One region of the Undibacterium sp. Rencai35W genome, then DNA from elsewhere that is predicted to be linked to it. Evidence: predicted binding sites of a transcription regulator. Region 1 holds the regulator's gene; each other region holds the start of a gene.
The links. Region 1 encodes sigma-54, which starts transcription at its own class of promoters, with help from an activator protein. Its sites were predicted from a motif close to TGGCANGNAANCTGCTTT; they were not measured.

Region 2: the regulator sigma-54 is predicted to act here: its motif matches at 1,317-1,334, upstream of ACO0K3_RS16740 (PEP-CTERM sorting domain-containing protein).
Region 3: the regulator sigma-54 is predicted to act here: its motif matches at 1,250-1,267, upstream of ACO0K3_RS07770 (DUF4114 domain-containing protein).

The regions. Positions count from the first base shown of each region.
Region 1 is NZ_JBMPPC010000002.1:629,707-631,983, reverse strand. It holds gene lptB (LPS export ABC transporter ATP-binding protein) at 1-567, shown strand, start outside; gene ACO0K3_RS06765 (RNA polymerase factor sigma-54) at 585-2,075, shown strand; gene hpf (ribosome hibernation-promoting factor, HPF/YfiA family) at 2,209-2,277, shown strand, end outside.
Region 2 is NZ_JBMPPC010000008.1:94,824-97,100, forward strand. It holds gene ACO0K3_RS16735 (PAS domain-containing protein) at 1-1,176, shown strand, start outside; gene ACO0K3_RS16740 (PEP-CTERM sorting domain-containing protein) at 1,393-2,148, shown strand; gene ACO0K3_RS16745 (helix-turn-helix domain-containing protein) at 2,217-2,277, opposite strand, start outside.
Region 3 is NZ_JBMPPC010000003.1:163,886-166,162, reverse strand. It holds gene ACO0K3_RS07775 (polyhydroxyalkanoate depolymerase) at 1-449, shown strand, start outside; gene ACO0K3_RS07770 (DUF4114 domain-containing protein) at 595-1,191, opposite strand; gene rsxB (electron transport complex subunit RsxB) at 1,728-2,277, shown strand, end outside.

The sequences.
Region 1 (2,277 bases):
GAGATCAATGTGGACGGTGTGGACATCTCCCGTTTGCCGATCCATCAACGTGCCGTTCTCGGCTTATCGTATTTGCCGCAAGAGGCATCGGTATTTCGTAAACTGACGGTCGAGGACAATATCCGTGCGGTGCTGGAGTTGCAAAAGGATGAGCATGGTAAGTTTCTGAATTCAGCCGAAATTGAGAAACGTCTGGATACTTTGCTGGCCGATTTGCAGATTGAGGGCATACGTGAGAATCAAGCACTTTCTTTGTCTGGCGGCGAACGTCGCCGGGTAGAAATTGCCCGGGCACTGGCAACAAATCCTCGCTTTGTGTTGCTGGATGAACCCTTTGCAGGTGTTGATCCGATTGCGGTGATTGAGATTCAGCGCATCGTACGCTTCCTGAAGGAACGTGGTATTGGTGTGTTGATTACCGATCATAATGTGCGCGAAACTTTGGGTATTTGCGATCACGCTTACATCATCAATCAAGGTGCGGTGCTGGCGAGTGGCAAGCCGGAAGATATCATCACGAATGAATCCGTACGCAGGGTTTATCTGGGAGAGCATTTCCGCATGTAGCGGGAAGCGAGATGATGATGAAACAAAGCCTGCAACTACGTACCTCACAACACCTGGCGCTTACGCCGCAATTGCAGCAATCAATTCGTCTTTTGCAGTTATCCACGCTGGAATTACATCAGGAACTGGAAAATCTATTAACTGATAACCCCATGTTGGAGCGGGTTGATGACCCCATGGATAATGCAGTGCGATTGCTGGCCGATGGCGCGATTAGCACGACTAGCAATAATTCAGAGTCGGAATTTGCAGTACAGGAAGTCGGTGCCGAGACTGCCGCTCCAGTTGCTGACAGCGGTGATAACACGGAAGTTGCTTCATCTGCGGACAGCACCAGCGCCAACGAAGAAGAGTGGAGCTTTGATGATGTGCCGCTAGGCAGTAAGTCCTCAGAGGAAGAAGATGGACGTCCGCAATTAGAAGCTGCGCAAACCAGTTTGCGAGATCATTTGCTGGAACAGATGCGGCTGAATATTCGCGAACCGCGTGATCGTGCTTTAATTGAACTGATGATTGATGCGCTGGATCCCAGTGGTTATCTGATGGAGACCTTGGATGAAATTCATGCGAGTTTGCCGCTTGAGTTGTGTGTAGAACCAGAGGAATTATCTTTCGCATTAACGATGCTGCAAAGCTTTGATCCTGCCGGGGTTGGTGCGCGCACACCGTCGGAATGTCTGGCTCTGCAAATCAAACGCTTACCTAAGATTCCCTTCGTAACACGTCGCCTGGCGCTGAAGATTGTTGAAGAACATATCACGTTGTTTGCACAGCGAGATTTCAATAAACTGAAAAAAATTCTCAATTGTGATGATGAAGATTTGCGTGAGGCGCAGGTAGTGATTCGCCAGTGTAATCCTAAGCCAGGTGCGGATTTTGCAACGGCTTCATCAGACTATGTCGTCCCTGATGTGATTGTCAGAAAATCAGCGAACGGCTGGCAGGTTTTGCTGAATCAGGATGTCATGCCCAAGCTCCGCGTCAATAGTATGTATGCCAACATCATGAAACAAAATCGTGGTGACGGGACGATGGGATCGCAGTTGCAGGAAGCGCGCTGGCTGATCAAAAACATGCGGCAACGTTTCGATACTATCTTGCGCGTTGCACAAGCGATAGTCGAAAGACAACGTAATTTTTTCACTCATGGTGCGGTTGCGATGCGCCCTCTTGTTTTGCGCGAAATTGCTGATACACTAGGTTTACACGAGAGTACTATTTCTCGTGTAACGACTCAAAAATACATGCTTACCCCGCATGGTATGTTTGAGTTGAAATATTTCTTCGGTAGCCATGTCGCGACGGAAACGGGGGGGGAAGCATCTTCCACCGCGATACGTGCACTCATCAAGCAGTTGATAGGAGCAGAAGACCAGAAAAGCCCACTCTCTGATAGCAAAATTGCAGACATGCTGGGTGAACAAGGCATGGTCATTGCGCGACGCACTGTTGCCAAATACCGTGAAGCCCTAAAAATTCCTCCAGTAAGCCTGCGCAAATCCTTGTAATGAACACCTGTAATTTAGTCTTGTAACTAAGCCTTGAAATTACGTTTTGTATTGCTATATATAATTTAGCTCGATGCATCAGAGCAAATGCTGAAGAAATTTATAGCAAGTAACATCACCATAGGAGCGTAGTATGAATCTCACCATCAGTGGACATCACCTCGAAGTAACTCCTGCAATACGTGAACATGTACAAAACAAG
Region 2 (2,277 bases), on a different contig from region 1:
CGTGCCTTACCTCCGGAGAATTATGTACGCGGCACGGTCTGGATGATGGAAGATATCACCGACCAGAGGCGCACCATGGATGCCTTGAAACAAAGCGAGCAGCGCTTGCAGCGCCTGATCAATTCCAGTCTGATCGGTATTGCGCAAGGTGGTGAGAACGGCCAGCTAAATGATGTCAACGATGTCTTTGCCCAGCTCTGCGGTCATACACGTGAGCATTTATTGAGCCGGCAACGAGTCTGGGAATTTCTCTTATCAGAAGCGGATATCCTGGTGTGTCAGCACGCCTACGCCGAGTTGTTAAGTGCCGGGACAACTGCGCCGTTTGAAGTAACCCTGAAACATCCCGGCGGTCACGATATACCGATTCTGGTCGGCCTGAGTCATCTGGAAAACTCCCGCAGCGAGTGGGTCGTTTTTGCCATGGATATCAGCGAACGTCATCGTATCAACCAATTGAAATCTGAATTCATCTCGGTAGTCAGCCATGAATTACGTACCCCGCTGACCTCAATACGCGGCTCCCTGGGAATCCTCGACTCCGGCATCGCCGGCGTACTTCCCGAAAAAGTCGGGCAACTCATCAAAATCGCCCATCACAATAGTCTGCGCCTGATCGATCTGGTCAACGATATCCTTGATATGGATAAGCTGGTTTCCGGAAAAATGCGCTTTAAATCCGAACCCGTCGATCTGGTCAGCCTGGTGGCGGGCGCCGTCGAGGCCAATCAAGCCTATGCACAGACCTTAAAAGTCAGTCTGCGATTTGTTGCCAGCATTGAGACTGCGTGGGTGCTGGCAGACTCTGACCGCCTGATGCAAGTCATGGCTAATTTGCTGTCCAATGCAGCAAAATTCTCACCGGAAGGCGAGGTAGTTGATATTGAGATCGCCGGAATCTCCCGCGACGAACATTCAAGCTATCGCATCACCGTCAGCGATAAAGGCCCCGGTATTCCACCCGAATTCCAGAGCCATCTTTATGAACCGTTTACTCAGGCAGACGGCACCGACACCCGCCGTCAGGGCGGTACCGGCCTCGGCTTGCCGATTACCAAAACTCTGGTGGAAAAGATGAATGGTCAACTGGGTTTTACGACCGGATCTGGGAGTGGCACTCAGTTTTGGTGTGAGTTCTTTTGCAGTACCGGTACCAAGACCGATCAAATCAAATAAATAGTAACTTAGCAGAGTTACTACTTCCATTTTATTTCAGCAATAAAGTCAACTGATCAAGCTGTCGAGCTTTTTTACAAGAACTCATGTTGCATTGAAATAACATCTATAACCATATGATTTATAAAGATATTTTTAATTGGCACAGTGTTTGCTTATAAGGCTGCGTTGTTAGTTTTTTCACATCACAATTTTATCGTTATAGGAATAAATATCATGAAAAAAATAGTATTGGCCTTAGGTCTTGCAATGATGGCTGCTAGTAGCGCATATGCAACTGGTTTTACAAATGGTGGTTTCGAAGCTGGTGACGTATCTGGCTGGACTGGCGGCGGCGGTACATGGCACGGCTCTCCAGTTGCACCGGCAAATCCATCGATTTTCAATGGTGGCCCTTCAAACAACACGATCATGAGTGGCGGCGTTGATCCTATCACTGGTGCAAACCGTGTGTACTCAGGCAATTACTCTGTTCGCGCAAACGATAATATCAGTAACTATTCGGTTTCTACTTTGCGTCAAACAGTAACTAATTACACAGACAGCGCTATTTACTTCGCATGGAATGCTGTGTTACAAGGTTCACATGGTTTGACAGATTCTGACTACTTTTCTCTGACTCTGACAGATGACACAACGAACACAACGATCGTTAACCGCGCTTATAGCTCTGCTGGTGCAATCGGTGGCGGTGCCTCTGGTGTGAACTGGACTAGTTTTGGCTCTTGGTTATCAAGCGGTTGGGTTGTTGAAAGTATTAATCTGGCTGATTTGAATGCCATTGGTCATGATTTCACACTGACTCTGTTAGCATCTGATTGCCCATACGGTGGTCACGCTGGCTATGTTTACCTCGATGGTTTCGGCGCACGTATTCCGCCTAATGACGTTCCAGAACCAGGCAGCCTGGCTCTGTTGGGCTTGGGCATCGCTGGTTTGGCATCTCTGCGCAAACGCAAAAACGCTGCATAAGCAACACAACATTAGTCTCGACAGAAAGAACCCGGCATCGCAAGATGTCGGGTTTTTTCTTTCTGTGTTCAGTTTCCGGACTCATAGCGCCTGAGGCGAAACTCGGAGGGTGTGAGCGAAGTCCAGCGC
Region 3 (2,277 bases), on a different contig from region 1:
TCGCCATGAACCCTGATCGCCATGCGCAAAGTCACTGGGATTTTTACCAGCATCTGGTACAAGGTGATGATGAATCAGCGGAGCAGCATCGTAAATTCTATGATGAATACAATGCCGTTCTTGATATGCCAGCAGACTACTATCTGGAAACGATTAAAACCGTGTTTCAGGAATTTAATCTACCTAAAGGCACATGGGAAGTCGAAGGCAAATTAGTGCGCCCACAGGACATTAAAACCGTTGCCCTATTCACTGTCGAAGGCGAACTCGATGACATCTCAGGTCCGGGACAAACGCAGGCTGCACATGATCTGTGCAGCGGCATACCGACCAAGATGAAACAGGATTTCGTCGCACCTGGTTGTGGTCACTACGGGATTTTCTCCGGTCGCCGCTGGCGCGAAATTATCGCACCGAAAATCGGCGCGTTCATTCAGGAACATCGTTAATCTTCCCTTCAACCAATGATGCTCGGAAATTAGCTTGCGATGCTCTGATGCACCGCAAGCACTTACAAAAAAACCGCTTAAGACCAAGCGGTTTTTTTATTTAAGGTCAGATAATGTTATCTGCCAGTGTGCTCTTCTGAGCGAATCAGCCTTGTTGGCGACGTTTGCCAAACAGTGCCAGCACGCCCAGACCCAAGCCGAATAACAATGGTGTTGCAGGCAAAGGAATTGCCTGCGCGTTGCTGACGTTGGTAAACACAAAGTTTTCGTCATGGTAGTTGTAATCGCCACCGTTTCTCAAATCCTCAAAAGCCACATAAACACCTGCCGGTATTGCGATATCTCCAGCGTAAGAACTCGAGTAAATATGATTGACACCATCAGAGTTCAGTGATTTTTGTGAGAACCAGGTATCGCCGTTATTCAAGACATTCAGACGGAACACCAGACTATCGCCTGCATTCACCGTGCCGAAGTTCAGCATTTGCCCATAAACCGACGTGTGATTATTCAAACCGCTAATACCTGTATCAACGCCATTCACCAGTAAGCTCAAGGTATTCGTGTAACCTGCGGTCGAATCAGCAAAATAAGCTAAGACATCGCCAGTCGTAGTAGCAACGAAACTATAGAGTGTTGGATTTGGTGTCCCGCTGGCACCGTATGCCGTTGGTATGGCAGATGCGCTTGAGGCGACACCGAGACTGATGACTAAGGCTGCAAACAAAGACTTGAGCTTCATGTGATTTCCTTTAAGAAATTGGCGAAAAATTGAGTTAATAACACTAGATGCAGTCAGTAATGCAAATTCCATTCCATATTTCCCAGAGACTGTCATTAGCGTACTTTACAAAAAAAGGACAGTTCTCACCCCAATCCGATAGCCCGGGTTCAAACACGCCATTAATGACATCGAAAAAATACTGACAATCGCTTAAAACTCAACACTGGCACGACTTAGCGCACGACGAGCATCATTTGTTGGCGATTACCAAGACAGTATTTATTCATATTTTTAAAATTGTGCTTGATTAAAAAATACGTATCTTTTGCTGTGCGACGACGATCGAGCAGCGCCAGCCGAAGCACGAAAATATTGCTTTAAAGAGAGTAGTCTGACTGACTGTAAATAATTCCGACAGCCACTCCCCCCTCGGTTCAACTGATGACCCAACAGAGCAAGTACAGCTCGACTGTCCTCACAGCAACAGCAATACCGCCCGACAAGTTGCTGTTTCAAGGATAATAGGCATCTTCGCTATTCCATAGAAAAAGCACGTGTCACCCACCCTCGCAGACCAATTAGAAAATTTGCTACCGCAAACGCAGTGCACCAAATGCGGCTATCCTGCCTGCCGTCCCTATGCCGAGGCAATTGCTGAGGGTAAGGCGAATTACAACCAATGCCCGCCCGGTGGGCAAGAAGGCGTCAATCGCCTCGCGCAGCTCTTGGGCAAACCCCGTATTCCCCTCGACATTAGTCATGGTCTGGAACGCGTGCGACCCGTCGCGGTGATCGATGAAGCGTATTGCATAGGGTGCACGCTGTGTATTCAGGCATGTCCCGTTGACGCAATACTTGGCGCGGCAAAGCAAATGCACACCGTATTACCGTCACTCTGCACTGGCTGCGACCTCTGCGTCGCCCCCTGCCCGGTCGACTGCATTAGCATGGTCGATGTCACGCCGGGCAAAACGGGCTGGAATGCGTGGACGCCAGATCAGGCGGATCAGGCTCGTCAGCATTTTCACGCACGTGAATTACGATTAAAAAGAGACGCTCAAGAAAATGATGACAGGCTCGCCGCCAAAGCGGTGGCAAAACTAG